3 regions of the Micromonospora sp. WMMD1155 genome follow, and region 1 is predicted to be linked to each of the others. Evidence: riboswitches for the same ligand, from Rfam matches in the RefSeq annotation. Region 1 holds a riboswitch; each other region holds the start of a gene.

Region 1 (5,209 bases):
TGGACAGCACGGTGCCGGCCCAGACCTGAAGACGCCGTCGGGCGGGCTGTGCGGACCGTGCGACCCGTCATGATCCGCGCAACTGCCCGGATACTGCTGCCTCCGACGTGCGGGAGGCAGCAACAACCCTGATATTGCGCGGATCTTGGCGACGAGCGCTCGGCGCGGCGTCAGCTAGAGTCTCGCCGTGCTCGCCTGGCTCGTCGACCACCTTCCACTTCGGCTGTGGAGTCCCGGCAACCTGCGCATAGGCGGTCGCCTGCACTTCTGCGTAGGGGATTCATTCGAGCGGACGATTGAGTGGAACGGCACGCATCTCTTCGGTGGTCGACCGTTTGGCGCACAGGCCGTCTTCGACCGCTTCGGATCAGCGGGTTGAGAGCGGACCGGAGCGGATGTGGACCCCCGGTGGGCAACCCAATGGCCAGGAGTACGCGACAACATGCCCGGCGGCACGTCACCCAGGCCCCGAGACCGATCTGTCACGGACTTCTTGCGACGTGAGGTTATTCGGCTTCGATGCCGGCGGCCCGCAAGATCTGCCGGACCCGCTCGCGGGAGTACCCCGTCCGTCTGACCAGATCCACCTGCCGCGCCCCGGCCCGATATTCCGCCGCCATGGCCTGGTGAAGTTCGGCGCGGGCCTGCTCGACCCGGGCGCGGGCATCGGCCTTGATCTGCCGGGCGGCCAGCACGGCCTGTTCTTCCGCCTGGGGTAGCGCATCCTCGGCGGCCTTCAGTCTGCGCATAGCCCCATCGAGATCCACTTGGCCATCTTGACTGCGGGGTTCACCACCGCCACAGCCCCGATGACACGGGACGTGGAGCGCCGGTGCGGGTTCGTGCACGTCTTCCCCACCGGAGCGTTGGCGGCGCAGGACCAGCACCCTCGGTGGTGTGGCCGCGACGGGTGCGACCGGCGCGGGGAACACCGGTCGAACGTCTCGAACGTGGACACCAACCGGCCCGAAGCGTCCATCATCACTGTGGCGTTGGTGCAGACGACCGATGCGGTGACCGAAGCCATGGTGGTGTTGAGTGCGACCGACGGCGTGGCGTCTGACCGGGTGGTGATGTCCATCGGCCAGGACCGCGGCCGGCGCTACCGACTCGGCGGCCTCCTCGACGCGGCAGGACAGGCCCTAAGCCACACCTGTCGTGCTCGGACTGTCCGTCACCGGTCGCCAGGACCGCAGCCACGGACAGTCCGAGCATGTCTCAGCCCTCGTCGGCGCCGTCGAGCAGCGCCCGCCGCAACGCCAGCCGGTGCTCGCGGCGGATCTCCGCTTCCCGGTAGCGACGACGGTCCCCGTCGGTCTCGGGTAGCAGCGGCGGCACTGTCCTCGGCTGTCCGTCGTCGTCGATGGCGACCATGACCAGGTGGGCGGTGGCCACGTCGGTGGGCGGAACGGCCCGGTCCCACCGGTCGGCGGTGACCTTGACCGCGACCTCCATCGAGCTGCGTCCGGCCCAGGTGATCCGGGCGTCGACGTGCACGACGTCGCCGACCCGCACCGCGCGCAGGAACGCCGTCTCGTCGATCGCGGCGGTCACCGCCGGGCCGTCGGAGTGGCGGGCGGCGACCACCCCGGCGACCGAGTCGATGAGGTTGAGGATCCGGCCGCCGTGCACCGTACCCATCAGGTTGGTGTGGTGCTGGTCCATGATCTGCGACAGGGTCAGGTGCGACGCCGACGGCGCTCGGCCGGCGATCGTGGCGGTGTCGTGCACAGCGGTAGTCCGTCCCTCGGGAAACCACACCACCGGTACGCGGACACGCAGACGAGGACCCGCCGACAAACGGCAGGTCACCCGCTCAGCCCACCCGCGAGGCCGACGGCGGCGCACACGGTCGTGTACGCAGCGCAGGCAGGTCTTCGGACTCGCGGGCCGGACCGGTCGTGCCGGTCTCCTACCGGCCGTCGCTTCCCAGGCCGGCGGCCCAGTGCTGTTGACGGCGTTCGTTCCCACTCACCGCTGCGGGGCAGCCCCGGACTTTCACCGGGTTCCCTCTTACGACGCCCCGACGGTCACGACGGGGCGAACCAGCGCCGCCCGCAGCATAGCTGGCCAGGCAAGTCGCGGCACCGGGGGCGCGGCGCGGAGGCAGCGCCGGGGCTTCGTCGCTTTTGCCATGTGAGGAAAAAGATCGCCAGCTCTTGAAAAAAGCCTCACTCGGGTCAGGATATTCAGATGCGTCGTCTCCCTCAGACTCCGGGGCGGGTGCTCTCGGGCGTCCTCGCGCTCCTCCTCGCCTCGGCGGTCGCTCTCCTCGCGTCCGCCCGACCCGCCTCGGCTCACGGGACTCTCGCCATGTCCACGCCGGCGAGTGGGGCCACGGTGAGCGAGCCGTTGACGGCGGTGCAGCTCTTCTTCACCGAGAAGGCCGCGCCCAACGCGTTCTTCACGGTCACCGCCCCGGGCGGCGTCCGGGTCGACAACGGCTGGTCGTACGGGGAGCCGAAGCCGTTGGACCAGCCGGTGCGGGAGTACTTCCTGGTCAACGGGCAGTTCGAGCCACGGGAGTACACGACCGGGTTCCCCGCGATGGTGGCCGTCACCCACCTGCCGGCCAAGGGCCAGTACTCGGTGAGCTACCTGTCGGTCGCCTCGGACGGCGACACCGTGCGGGGGACGCTCACGTTCCGCTACAACGGGCGGGTGACCGCGGCACCCAAGGGGTGGAGCCCGCCGACGACCCAGCCCGACCCGGCGTTGGTGGCCGCCACCGAGCAGCATGGGTCGTCCGGGCAGGCGTCGGCGGTGCCGACCACCTCGGCCCAGCCGGTGATCCCGCCGTCCGGGGCTGCGGCGGCCCCGCCGACCGAATCAGCCGACGAGAGCGGCTCCGGAGCGCTGGCCTGGGCCGGTTGGGCGGCGGCGATCGCGGCGGCCGTCGCGGCGGCCGGTTTCGTCGTCTGGCGTCGTCGGACGGCGTCCACCGGTAGACCCACCGGCCGGGGCCGTACCGCACCGGGAACGTCCGGTCGACGCGGCGGCGGTGCTCGTACCACGAACCGGCCGTCGGCCGGCAAGACCAGCGGGACCAGGGCCGCCGCCGGAAAGACAGCCGCTGCCAAGTCCTCCGCCGGCAGGACGGCCGGCGCGGTGAGCGGTGTCGGTACGAAGCCCACGGGTGGTAAACGGCGACCGGCCACCGTGCCGGCGGCGCGGACGGGCGACGCGGTCGTCACAGCCCGCACGGGCGTCGCCGTCGACCCGACGCCCGCCGACCAGAAGGCGAAGATTCTCACCTCCACCGACCAGGAGGCGAAGGCCCCCTCCACCACCCACCAGGAGGCGAAGGCCCCCTCCACCACCGACCAGAGGGCGACGGTCGCCGCAAGCACCGACGAGGCGTCGACAGTCGAGGCCGGTTCCCGGCCGGGCCCGGACCTCGTCGCCGCGGCACCCGGGTCCCGGTTGAGCAACGGCCATCTGGCGCTGCTCGTCGGCGGGTTGGTGGTCGCCCTGCTGGCCGGGTTCGGGCTGGCCCGCATCGGCACCGGCGACCAGAGCCCCGCCGGCAACGCCCGGAAGCCGGCGGGCGGCCCGCCCGCCTCCGGGCAGGCGGTGTCCGCGACCGACGGCCACCAACACCCGGCGGGCACCGGCCCGCACACGCACCGGGGTGACGGCGCGACGGGCGAGACGCTGGCGACCGGGACGACGGTCAGCGCCGGTGGCTACACCCTGCAACCGCTGGAGCGGTCCCAACCCGCCGGGGTACGCGCCGACTACCGCTTCCGGATCGTCGGGACCGACCGGCAGCCGGCGACCCGCTTCGCGGTCGTCCACGACAAGCCGTTGCACATGATCGTGGTGGGCCGCGACCTGACCGGTTACCAGCACGTACACCCGACGATGGCCGCCGACGGCACCTGGAGTGTCCCCCTGACGCTGGCCCGACCGGGCGGTTATCGCGTCTACGCCGACTTCTCGGTGACCGCGCCCAACGGCGCGCAGGTGCCTCTCGTGCTGGGCGTCGACCACACCGTGCCCGGGGCGCACACCCCCGCCGCGCTGCCGCCTGCGCAGGCACAGGCGACGGCCGGGCCGTACGCGGTGTCGATGAGCGGCACCCCGACGGTGGGGGTGACGGCGCCGATGCAGTTCCAGGTCCAGCGCACCGACGCGGCCGCGCCCGTGCAGTTGGAGCGTTACCTGGGCGCGTACGGGCACCTGGTCGTCGTCCGCGAGGGCGACCTCGGCTACGTGCACGTCCACCCGGAGCAGGAGCTGGTCGACGGGACGGTCCAGTTCTGGCTGACCGCGCCCAGCTCGGGCCGGTACCGGGCCTTCTTCGACTTCCAGGCCGAGGGGAAGGTGCACACCGCCGAGTACACGATCAACGTGCCCTGAGCCCGGAACTTTCTCCCTGCTGCGGCCGACCATTCAGCCAGCAGCAACCATCGGAGGAAGAACACATGCTCAGCACCAGCCCGCTCGGTCGCGCCGCCGCTCGGCCGCCGTCCTCGCCGCCGCGATCCTGGCGGTCGGCACCGCCGGATGCGGATCGTCCGACTCCCCGTCGACCGGGCAGGCGAACCCGTCCGCCTCGACCTCGGCCGACCCGGACGCCGGGGTGCTCGGCATCCGTGACCCGTGGGTGAAGGCGGCCGACAAGGGGATGACGGCGGCCTTCGGGACCCTGGTCAACGACGGCGACACGGATGTCACGGTGACCGGGGCCGCGACCTCGGTGTCGCCGATGGAGCTGCACGAGATGACCATGAAGGACGGCAAGATGGTCATGCAGGCCAAGCAGGGCGGCATCGTGATCAAGGCGAAGAGCACGCACGCGTTGGAGCCCGGCGGTGACCACCTGATGCTGATGAACCTCACCAAGCCGGTGCAGGCCGGCGACGAGTTGACGTTCACCCTGACATTCGCAGACGGTAAGACCCAGCAGTTCACCGCGGTGGCCAAACCGTTCACCGGCGCGCAGGAGAGCTACGCCCCCGGGCACGGCCAGCCCATGCCCGGCACGAGCGCCACGCCGGAGATGAGCATGAGCCCGGCATCGTGACCGACACGTCACCCACCCGGCCGGTGAGCAGGCGCGGCCTGCTCACCGGCGGGGCCCTGGCCGCCGGAGGAGCCCTCGCCGGGGGTGCGGCCATCGCCGCTACCCGCACCGACAGCGGGCAGCCACCGGCCGCCGCCGACACCACGCCGGTGGCGAGCGTCGGCGCGCTGGTCGAGCCGT
Region 2 (5,209 bases), 580 kb from region 1:
TGGACTGCGAAACCCTGGTCACCCCCGACCTCGGCCAGCAGCTGCTGGTGCTGACGCCGTCGGACGCCGAGGCCCGGGAGAGGCTTGAGCTGCTGCGCGTGCTGGGGGTCGAGGAGTTCCCGGCCGGCGTGCCTCGCTGACAGTGCCGCGATCGACGGTCGAAGACGCCCCCTAGCGCAGTGAGCGGGCGATCTCGAGCGCCTCGGCCTTGCCGAGGGACCCTTCGAGCCGGTAGCTCACGTCGGCGTCCTGCCAGATCAGCGTCGAGGCGGCCAGTCGGGCGGTCTCCTCGCGGACCTCGCCCGCGCGGTCCACGTACGAGAGCACGTGTGGCCCGTCGACCCAGACGGCGAAGTCACCGTCGACCTGCGTCCACTCCGCCCCCGGCGGGTTGACCTCCTTGTGGAAGGCCAGGTTGAGGCGACCGTCGAACGCGTCGATGCGCAGCGCGCCCCCGTCGTAGAGCAGCGTCGCCACCCGGCAGACGCCCGCCGGGTCGGGGTCGGCGACCAGCACCTGCTCGGGCGTACCCAACGACGCCGGTAGGCGGATCGGGAACCGCACCGCCCGCTGCGCCTCGTCCAGGGCGGCGGTCCGCTGCCCGGGCAACGGCGACGGGGTGCCGCCGGGCAGCGTCGGGGCGGGTGAGGTGGCGATGCCGACCCCGGCGAAGCGCAGCAGCCCGGCGACGGCGTCCGCGACGGCGGCCCGGGTCGGCGGCACCAGCGCGACCAGGAGGGCGACCGACGCCGCCGCGGCGAGCGGGCGCCACCGCCACCGGGGCCGGTCGAGCCGTACGCGGACACCGGCGGTCACGTCGGGCGGCTCGGGTGTGTCCAGCCAGGTGGACAGTTCACGCAATTCCCGTTCGAGGTCACCCATGTCGGACCTCCTCCCGGTCGAGAAGGCCGCGAAGCTTCGCCAACGCCCGGGATGTACGCGACTTCACCGTCCCCCGGGGCCAACCCAGTGCCGCCACCGTCTCCTCCTCGCTGAGATCGAGGAAGAACCGGCACACGATCACCTCACGGTCGCGTACCGGCAGTCGCCGCAGGGCCCGTACCAGTGCCTCCCGGCGCTCCCCGGCGAGGACCGCGCCGACCGCCCCGTCCTCGGCGATCGCGGACGTCGGGTCCGCCGCCGCCCGCAGGACGAGCCCGTCGCGTCGGCCCCGGGACCGGTGCAGGTTGCGGGTCTCGTTGGCGACGATCGCGAGCAGCCACGACCGGAAGGACGACTCGCCCCGGTAACGGGACAGCTTGCGGTACGCCTTCACGAACGCCTCCTGCGTGACGTCCTCGGAGTCCGAACCCGCACCGAGCAGCACCGCCGTCCGGTACGCGGACGCGGTGTGCCGGGCGACCAGGAGGTCGTACGCCTCCAGGTCACCGGCCCGGGCGCGGGTGACGAGAGTGTCGTCGTCCAGGGGAGCCTCCGTTCGGATCACCCTCATGACACCGCTCACGCGTCGCGGGTTCCACAGGGCGCGGGTCAGGTTGCTCCCATCGGACGTGCAGCGTATTGCCAGGATCCGGTGCTGCACTGGAGGAGGTGTCGAGGAGAGGGGCTGGACATGGGCTGGTTCAACCGCCGGGCACGGGGTGCCGGGACGACTCCGACGAAGCTGGACCGGGAGGCGACCCGCGAGGACCTCGCGGCGCTGGAGGCGTTCGTCGTCGACAAGCGGGGCGTGGAGTTCTACCTGGAGCCGGAGACCACCGCGACGGACACCACGGTGGTGGCGATCGCGCACGACGGTGAGTGGATCCGCCGTCGCACCGGTACGCCTCGCGCGGCGGGGGCGATCGCCCGCAAGCACGCGGTGCCGCTGTACGAGGCGGCGCGCACCGGCTACCCGGAACGGATGCGGGTGTGGAACCGCGCCCACCCGGAGCGCCACGCCCGCTGAGACCCGCCGGCTCAGGCGTCCCCGACGGCTGAGCGGGCCTGCTCGGCGGTCATCGGCTCGGCGTGGCTGGAGACGTACCAGTGGTAGCCGTCGTCGAGTAGTCGGCGGACCAGGCCCAGGTCGGGGCCGTCCTCGGGTCGGCGCAGGTGTGCCGGTGGCGGGTAGAAGCAGTCGCCCAACAGCATGACGCCCGAGTCGGGCACGAGAACGACTGTCGAGTCCGGCGCGTGCCCACCTCCGACGTGCCGCAGGTGCACCCCCACCGGCAACTCCTCGACGTCGGTGAAGGTCCGGGTGGGTGGCAGGACGGTGAAGTCCTCCCAGGAGGCCACCGCCCGTGCCCGCGCCCGGAAGCTCGGGCCGAGGCGAGGGTCGGCGCGTACCTGCTCGTCCAGGTAGTGGTGGCTCCACGGCCGGGCGGCCTCGGCGCGCAGCAGCGGCACGGCCGCCTCGTGCCCGACGATCTCCACGTCGGGCCACGCGCAGGCGCCCCAGACGTGATCCCAGTGGTGGTGGGTGTAGACGAGCCAGCGTGGCCGCGGTAGCCCGGCCGCGGCGAGCGCGGCCTGGATCTCGCGGGCGTGCGCGGGGCTCTGCCCAGCGTCGATCATCACACTGCCGCGTTCGTCGGCCACGAAGGCGACGCTCGCCTGGACCTCATCCGGGTCGGGGTCGCCCGGACAGAGCCAGACCCGGCCGGCCAGGTGGTGGAACCTCGGGGCGACGATGGTGATCGACCTCCGGGATTGATCGCGGACGCTGGTGTGGCGTCCGCCGATCCTAGGCGAGCGGGTCGGCCAGCGCCGTCCCGCCGGACGATCGGCGCGGGCCAGGGCAGGTGCGGCCGTCCTTTGCTCTGCATATCCATATGCACCGGTGACGCTCCGTGCCCGGTGCCTACAGGTATGCAGAGCAAAGGACGCGAAGCATTAATCCGGGGCACTGAAACGCGCGTGGCCGCGGCCCCGGTGATCGCCGAATGTCGATCTGCGCAGCCCGCCGGGCGGGTCTGGACCGGCGTTGACCCGCGGCGGAGGGGTGTGGCAGCATTCGCGGCCTGACGGCAGTGAAGGAAGTCGGTGCGATTCCGACGCGGTCCCGCCACTGTCACCGGGGAGTGATCCCCCCTCGTGAGTCACGGCCGTGTGTCTGCGGTTGGAAGGCCGGGGGAGAGCGTCGATCCGGAAGCCAGGATACTTCGGCCGTCGGGACGTACCCCAGGGCGTGGACACCCGAGGAGGACCCGATGACGCACGGCGTCTCATTCATCGACGACTGTCGTCGTAACCCGCGCTTCGCCGCGCCCGCGACCGGTCACGCCCCGCTGAGCTGAGCCCTCGCCGCCGGCCGGGCCCGTCGCTCGCGCCCGCGAGCCGACCGCCCCGCCGGCGTACCGGCTGACGCCGCACCCACCCGCATCGTCGCGGTCACCCTCATGGTGGCCGGGGCGTCACTCACCGGAGCCTGCCGTGCGCATCCTGTTGCTCTCCACCGCCGACACCGACCTGCTGGCCGCCCGGGCCAGCGGCGCCGACTACCGGCTGGCCAACCCCGCCCGGGTCGCCGCCGATGAGGTGCCCGCCCTGCTCGACGGCGTGAACCTCGTCGTCGTACGCCTGCTCGGCGGTCGACAGGCGTGGCCGGACGGTATCGCGGCGGTGCTCGAAACCGGGGTGCCGACCGTCGTGCTCGGCGGTGAGGCGCTGCCCGACGCGGAGCTGATGGCCGTCTCCACAGTGCCGTCCGGAGTGGTCACGCAGGCGCTGGCGTACCTGGTCGAGGGCGGCCCGGGCAACCTGGGGCAGCTGGCCCGGTTCCTCTCCGACACGGTGCTGCTCACCGGTGAGGGGTTCGCCGCGCCCGCACCCACCCCGACGTACGGCGTCCACCGTGAGTACCCCACGAATCCGGAGCAGCCCACCGTCGGGATCGTCTTCTACCGGGCGCACGCCCTCGCCGGTAACACCGGATTCGTCGACGTGCTCGCGGACGCGGTCCGCGCGGCCGGCGGCAACCCGCTGCCGATCTTCTGCGGCTCGCTGCGCGGGCTTACCACCGGGGCCGGCCCGCTCGGGCTCTTCGCCCGCTGCGACGCCCTGCTGGTCACCGTCCTCGCGGCGGGCGGCGCCGTCGCCGCGGACGCGTCCGGGGGCGGCGACGAGGACGCCTGGGACGTCGGCGCCCTGGCCGCCCTGGAGGTGCCGATCATCCAGGCACTCTGCCTGACCAGCACCCGGAAGCAGTGGGCCGACAGCGACGCCGGGCTGTCCCCGTTGGACGCCGCGATGCAGGTGGCCATCCCCGAGTTCGACGGCCGAATCATCACCGTGCCGTTCTCGTTCAAGCAGATCGACTCGGACGGCCTCTCGGTCTACGCCGCCGATCCCGAGCGAGCCGCCCGGGTCGCCGGGATCGCGGTGCGCCACGCCCGGCTGCGGTACCTTCCCAACCCGGACAAGCGGGTCGCCGTGGTGCTCAGCTCGTACCCCACGAAGCACTCCCGGGTCGGCAACGCGGTCGGGCTGGACACCCCGGTCTCGGCGGTCCGGCTGCTCGCCGCGCTGGCCGAGGACGGCTACGACCTGGGCGACGCGCCGCCGCCCACCGACGGGGACGCGTTGATCCACGCGCTGATCGCCGCCGGTGGGCACGACGTGGAGTGGCTCACCCCGGAGCAGTTGGCCGCCGCCGAGGCCCGGATACCGGGGGACACGTACCGGCGGTGGTTCGACCAGGTCCCGACCGAGCTGCGCGAGCGGATGCGGGAACACTGGGGTGAGCCGCCCGGCGAGCTGTACACCGACGGCGGGGACATCGTGCTCGCCGGTCTGCGCTTCGGCAACGTGGTGCTGCTGATCCAGCCGCCACGCGGGTTCGGGGAGAACCCGATCGCCATCTACCACGACCCGGACCTGCCGCCGAGCCACCACTACCTGGCCGCGTACCGCTGGCTGGCCGCGCCCGTCGCCGACGGCGGCTTCGACGCGGACGCCGTGGTGCACCTGGGCAAGCACGGCACCCTCGAATGGCTGCCCGGCAAGGGTCTCGGTCTGGCCGCCGACTGCGCGCCCGACGCGGTCCTCGGCGACCTGCCGCTGGTCTACCCGTTCATCGTCAACGACCCCGGCGAGGGCACCCAGGCCAAGCGGCGGGCACACGCCGTGGTCATCGACCACCTGGTGCCGCCGATGGCCCGCGCCGAGACGTACGGCGATCTGGCCAAACTGGAACAACTGCTCGACGAGTACGCGACGGTGCAGGCCCTCGACCCGGCCAAGGTGCCCACCGTGCGGGCCCAGA
Region 3 (5,209 bases), 390 kb from region 1:
CTGTGATCATCGACAACGGCAGCGGCAGCATCAAACCGTGCGCGGTCACGCTGACCCCGACCGCCGCCACCACCACCCTCGGCGCCGTGCTGGACGCCGCCGTCGGCGCGGCCACCCCGAGCGGCTGCGTCACCTCCCTTCTTCCCACCAGTGGCACCGGCACCGTGACCACGATCAACGGCCTGGCCAACAGCGGCTCGTCCACCTGGAAGGTGTCCCGCGACGGCAGCACCCTGGCCACCGCGACCCGCGGCACGACAGTGACCGTCGGCGACACGATCTACCTCCGCTACGGCGTCTGATCGCCGTCAGTGGGATGGTCAGCGGCGTCACGGCATGACCACTTCGTTGATCAATTAGCCGATCGGGTCGACCATCAGGCGACGTGACATCGCGGGCCGCAGGCCGAGGTCCTGGTCATCAGCCACGACCAGAGCCTGCGGCGCCGCTGGGCCGACCGGATCGTCGGCCTCACCGGTACAGCGCGCACACACCCCTGTTGCTTCCCGCTCCGGCACCCCGGAGCGGGACGACACAGCGAGCAGATTCTCCAAGCGGGCAACACGACGTTGAACGTCTCGCAACTGCTGGCGAAGCTGGTGCGCCTGACTCTCGCTGGCACCGAGCTGCCGACGGGCGGTCTCAAGTCGTTGGAAGTCAGCCACGGCCAACACCGCCATCTGCTGGCCGTCCACTGTCAGGACACGGTGCTCGATCTTCCGGCGCATCGGGCCTCCCCGAGGTGGGCGGTAGAAGCTGCTGTTGTCCGCTGGGTTCCGCCGACGGGCGGAACCCAGCGGACCGTCATGCAGGCGGGGACTGGGCGGTCTCGGCCAAGAGCAACGACAGCTCCCGGACCAGATCGTCCATCGACTGGCCGCTCTGCGCCTTCACCAAACCCAGAGCGAGATCGGCCAACAGGTAGAAACCGAGGGTACGGGCCTGCTCGGAACTGAACGCCGACATCAACGCCTCCGCACCGGGGAGGTCACCGCGATGCTTGGCGGCGATGACCCCGGCGGCGCGTTGGACGATCTCGGCCGCCTCGGGGGTGTACCCGCTCACGCCGGGATCAGATCTTCGGGGTGGCGGCGCGGGCGGCGTCGAAACGGGAGATGACGTCGGTCCAGTTGACCAGGTTCCACAGCCGGTCCACGTAGTCCGGGCGCACGTTGCGGTACTGCAGGTAGTAGGCGTGCTCCCAGGCGTCGAACACCAGGATCGGGGTGGACCCCTGCCCGACGTTGCCGTGGTGGTCGTAGACCTGCTCCACGATCAGCCGCTGGCTCAGCGGCTCCCACGCCAGCACGCCCCAGCCGGAACCCTGCACACCCTTGGTCGCCGCGGACAGTTGACCGGCGAACCCGTCGAAGGAGCCGAAGTGCTCGTCGATCGCCGCCGCCAGCTCACCGTCGGGGCGGTCACCGCCGTCCGGGGACAGGTTGTTCCAGAAGATCGAGTGCAGGACGTGCCCGGACAGGTTGAACGCGTACGTCTTCTCCAGGCCGACCAGGGTTGCGTAGTCGCCCTTGTCGCGGGCCTCGGCGAGCCGGTCGAGCCCGTCGTTGGCGCCCTTGACGTATGCGGCGTGGTGCTTGTCGTGGTGCAGCTCCAGGATCTCGCCGGACATGGCGGGCTCGAGTGCGCCGTAGTCGTAGGGCAGGTCGGGCAGGTTGTACACGGCCATGGAGTACGTCCTCTCAATGCTGCCTCATTATGGCTGTTGCCACTATCTTGCAACAAGAGCCGAGAGTGGGGACGCGACTGCCCGGATCGGAAGGTCTGCGTCGTTAGCACCCGTCGGATCAGGGCCTTGACGGCGAGCCCCACCCGTGGGAACACTGTCCGTCACAACTTCATACCTGTGTGCTGACGGGGGAAGTCCGGTCGAAGTCCGGCGCTGGCCCGCAACGGTAGGCGGCGACAAACGTAGTGACGCCGCGAGCCCGATTACCCGCCAGTCCGCGTGACCAGCCTCCCCACCCGTCGTGGCCCACGGGTCGGAGCCGCCCGAACCGGAGTCGGGTCGTCTCGGACCATCGGAGCCCGGAAAGGCGTCGCTTCATGGTCAACCGCCCCCTCCGGCACCGCGCCCGCAGTCGTAGCCGCTGCGCTGGCCGTGCTCACGCTGTCACTGACAGCCGTACCGGCCGCCGCCACGGCGTCGCCGCCCACCCTCAACAAGGTCGATGCCGCCGCCGAATGGCACTGCTGCTCGCGGCGGCCGTCGTCAGCGTCGGCCTGGTCGCCGTCGACCCGGTGCCACGTGCCGCGCACGCGGCGGCGTGCGCCCCGGGTGCGGGCGTCACGGTGGTGGTCGACCTCACTGCGTTCGGCCTCGGTGTCCAGACCGGTTGCCGGCTCGGTGATCCGCCGACCGGCCTGGCCGCGTTGCAGGGAGCCGGCTTCGCCGTGACGGGTACCCAACGGTGGGGTCTTGCCTTCGTCTGCCGGATCAACGGCTATCCCACAGCCGCCGCCGAGCCGTGCGTCAACACGCCGCCCGCCACCGCGTACTGGTCGTACTGGCACGCCGTACCCGGCGGTACCTGGTCCTACAGCACCCTCGGCGCGAGCAGCTACAACCCCGCCCAGGGCACCGTCGAAGGATGGCGCTTCGGCTCCGGGCAGGCTCCGTCCATCTCCCCGCCGTAGTCGGCCTTGGCCGGGAGTCCGGGCACGACCGGACTCCCGGCCCGTCCAACTCTGGGCGACAGGGAGAATCCGCCTGCGACAGCGGCACCGGGGATCAGCTTCCGGCCGTACGATGGTCGGCAGTGCTGGTTCGCCGCACCGCCTCGGTGTGGCGTCGTAAGAGGGAACCCGGTGGGAAACCGGGACTGCCCCGCAGCGGTGAGTGGGAACGACCGCCGTCACACGCACTGGACGCGTGAGCGTCTGGGAAGCGACGGCCAGTAGGAGATCGGGTCGCCCCGGTCACGCCCACGAGTCCGAAGACCTGCCCGCACCGCGTACGCGTCCGCGTGCGCCGCCGTCGGCCTCTCGGGAGGGTCAGGGCGAGGCCCGGCCGTCGTCCGCGCCCTGCCGTGTCCCTCCAGTGTGGTCGGTGGTCGACCTCGAGGGAAGGACACCTGTTCCGTGACCACACCGTTCGGGCTGAGCACCGTGCTCGGCTATCCCCGCATCGGTCCGCACCGCGAACTCAAGCACGCCGTCGAGTCCTACTGGGCGGGCCGGATCGACGCGACCACCCTTCAAGAGACTGCCGCCAGCCTCCGCGCCGATGTGTGGCGCACGCTGCGCGACGCCGGCCTGGACGCGATCCCGTCGAACACGTTCTCGTTCTATGACCAGGTGCTCGACACCACCGTTCTGGTCGACGCGGTCCCGGACCGGTTCCGCCGCCTCGGTCTCGGCGACCTGGACACCTACTTCGCCATGGCGCGTGGCACGGAGCGGGAGCCGGCGCTGGAGCTGACGAAGTGGTTCGACACCAACTACCACTACCTGGTGCCGGAGGTCGGCCCAGGCACAGCGTTCACCGCTCGGACGGACAAGGCGGTGCGGGAGTACGGCGAGGCGAAGGCGCTCGGCGTCACCACCAGGCCGGTGCTGGTCGGACCGGCGACCTACCTCCTGCTGTCCAAGGCCACCGACGACGCGCCGGAAGGGTTCCGGCCCTTCGACCGGCTCGACGACCTGATCGCTGTCTACGAGGACATCCTCGGCGTCTTGGCCGGTGCCGGGGTCGAATGGGTGCAGCTCGACGAGCCCGCGTACGCCGCCGACCGCACCCCGCAGGAGATCGCCGCGCTGCGCGCCGCGTACCGCCGGCTCGGCGTTGTGAAGCACCGGCCGCGGTTGTTCGTCGCGTCGTACTTCGGTGACCTCGGCGACGCGTTGCCGGCACTGCTGGGCACCCCGGTCGAGGCGGTCGGCATCGATCTGGTCGCCGGGCCGGGCAACCTGAACCGCCTCGCCGCCGCCGGCCCGCTACGCGGGAAGACGATCGTCGCCGGGCTGGTGGACGGGCGCAACATCTGGCGTACCGACCTTCGCACCGCCACCGCGACCGGTGCCGTACTGACCGCCCTGGCCGACCATGTCGCGGTGTCGACGTCCTGTTCGTTGCTGCACGTGCCGGTGGACCTCGCCGCCGAACCTGACCTGGACCCGGACCTGCGTGTCCGGCTCGCGTTCGCCAGGCAGAAGGTCGACGAGGTCGTCGCTCTCGGACGCGCCCTGCGCGACGGTGTCGGCGCCCTTCCCCCTGCCCTGCCCGTGACCCCGGCGGCCTGGCGCAACGACGCAGTCCGAGCCCGACTGGACGCGCTGCGTCCCGAGCACCTACGGCGCGGGCCGTACGCGCAGCGGGCCGCCACCCAGCAGGCCCGGCTGAACCTCCCACCCCTGCCCACCACCACCATCGGATCCTTCCCGCAGACCACGGAGCTGCGGCAGGCCCGCGCGGCGCACCGGGCCGGTCGGCTCGACGACAGCGGCTACGCCGAGCGGATGCGCGCCGAGGTCGCCCACGTCATCGCCGTGCAGGAACGACTCGGGCTGGACGTGCTGGTGCACGGCGAGCCGGAACGCAACGACATGGTGCAGTACTTCGGTGAGCAGCTCGACGGGTTCGCCGCCACGGTCAACGGGTGGGTGCAGTCGTACGGCTCCCGGTGCGTACGCCCTCCGATCATCTACGGCGACGTCACCCGGACCGGGCCGATGACCGTCGTTTGGTCCACCTACGCGCAGTCGCTGACGAACCGACCGGTCAAGGGCATGCTCACCGGACCCGTGACGATCCTGGCCTGGTCGTTCGTCCGCACCGACCAACCCCTCGCCGACACCGCCAACCAGGTCGCTCTCGCGCTGCGCGACGAGGCCCGCGACCTGGAAGCCGCTGGCATCCGCATCATCCAGGTCGACGAACCCGCCCTGCGGGAGACACTGCCGCTGCGTCGGGCCGAGCAGCGCGCGTACCTGGACTGGGCGGTCGGGGCGTTCCGGCTCGCCACCAGCGGAGTCGCCGACGCCACCCAGATCCACACCCACCTGTGCTACTCCGAGTTCGGCGAGGTCCTGCCCGCGATCGACGCTCTCGACGCGGACGTCACCAGCATCGAGGCGTCCCGGTCGAAGATGGAGATCCTCGACGATCTGCGCACGACCGGCTATGAACGGGGTGTCGGCCCCGGGGTGTACGACATCCACTCACCCCGCGTACCAGAGCAGGCGGAGGTCA

The links. Region 1 has a riboswitch for cobalamin ahead of O7617_RS25555 (acyl-CoA thioesterase). Riboswitches for the same ligand answer to the same signal wherever they lie in the genome.
Region 2: it holds a riboswitch for cobalamin, as region 1 does, so the genes downstream of both, cobN (cobaltochelatase subunit CobN) here and O7617_RS25555 (acyl-CoA thioesterase) in region 1, are expected to answer to the same signal.
Region 3: it holds a riboswitch for cobalamin, as region 1 does, so the genes downstream of both, O7617_RS23805 (hypothetical protein) here and O7617_RS25555 (acyl-CoA thioesterase) in region 1, are expected to answer to the same signal.

Annotation. Positions count from the first base shown of each region.
Region 1 covers NZ_CP120742.1:5,566,633-5,571,841, reverse strand. The annotation lists gene O7617_RS25565 (ATP-binding cassette domain-containing protein) at 1-29, shown strand, start outside; gene O7617_RS25560 (hypothetical protein) at 507-767, opposite strand; gene O7617_RS25555 (acyl-CoA thioesterase) at 1,219-1,731, opposite strand; cobalamin riboswitch at 1,851-2,065, opposite strand; gene O7617_RS25550 (copper resistance protein CopC) at 2,194-4,362, shown strand; gene O7617_RS25545 (copper chaperone PCu(A)C) at 4,487-5,029, shown strand; gene O7617_RS25540 (Dyp-type peroxidase) at 5,026-5,209, shown strand, end outside.
Region 2 covers NZ_CP120742.1:6,147,591-6,152,799, forward strand. The annotation lists gene O7617_RS28020 (helix-turn-helix transcriptional regulator) at 1-140, shown strand, start outside; gene O7617_RS28025 (hypothetical protein) at 172-882, opposite strand; gene O7617_RS28030 (RNA polymerase sigma factor) at 875-1,447, opposite strand; gene O7617_RS28035 (hypothetical protein) at 1,574-1,909, shown strand; gene O7617_RS28040 (MBL fold metallo-hydrolase) at 1,921-2,643, opposite strand; cobalamin riboswitch at 2,979-3,108, shown strand; gene cobN (cobaltochelatase subunit CobN) at 3,379-5,209, shown strand, end outside.
Region 3 covers NZ_CP120742.1:5,181,575-5,186,783, reverse strand. The annotation lists gene O7617_RS23825 (hypothetical protein) at 1-302, shown strand, start outside; gene O7617_RS23820 (hypothetical protein) at 357-728, opposite strand; gene O7617_RS23815 (superoxide dismutase) at 805-1,065, opposite strand; gene O7617_RS23810 (superoxide dismutase) at 1,073-1,687, opposite strand; cobalamin riboswitch at 1,829-1,977, shown strand; gene O7617_RS23805 (hypothetical protein) at 2,203-2,655, shown strand; cobalamin riboswitch at 2,765-2,982, shown strand; gene metE (5-methyltetrahydropteroyltriglutamate--homocysteine S-methyltransferase) at 3,100-5,209, shown strand, end outside.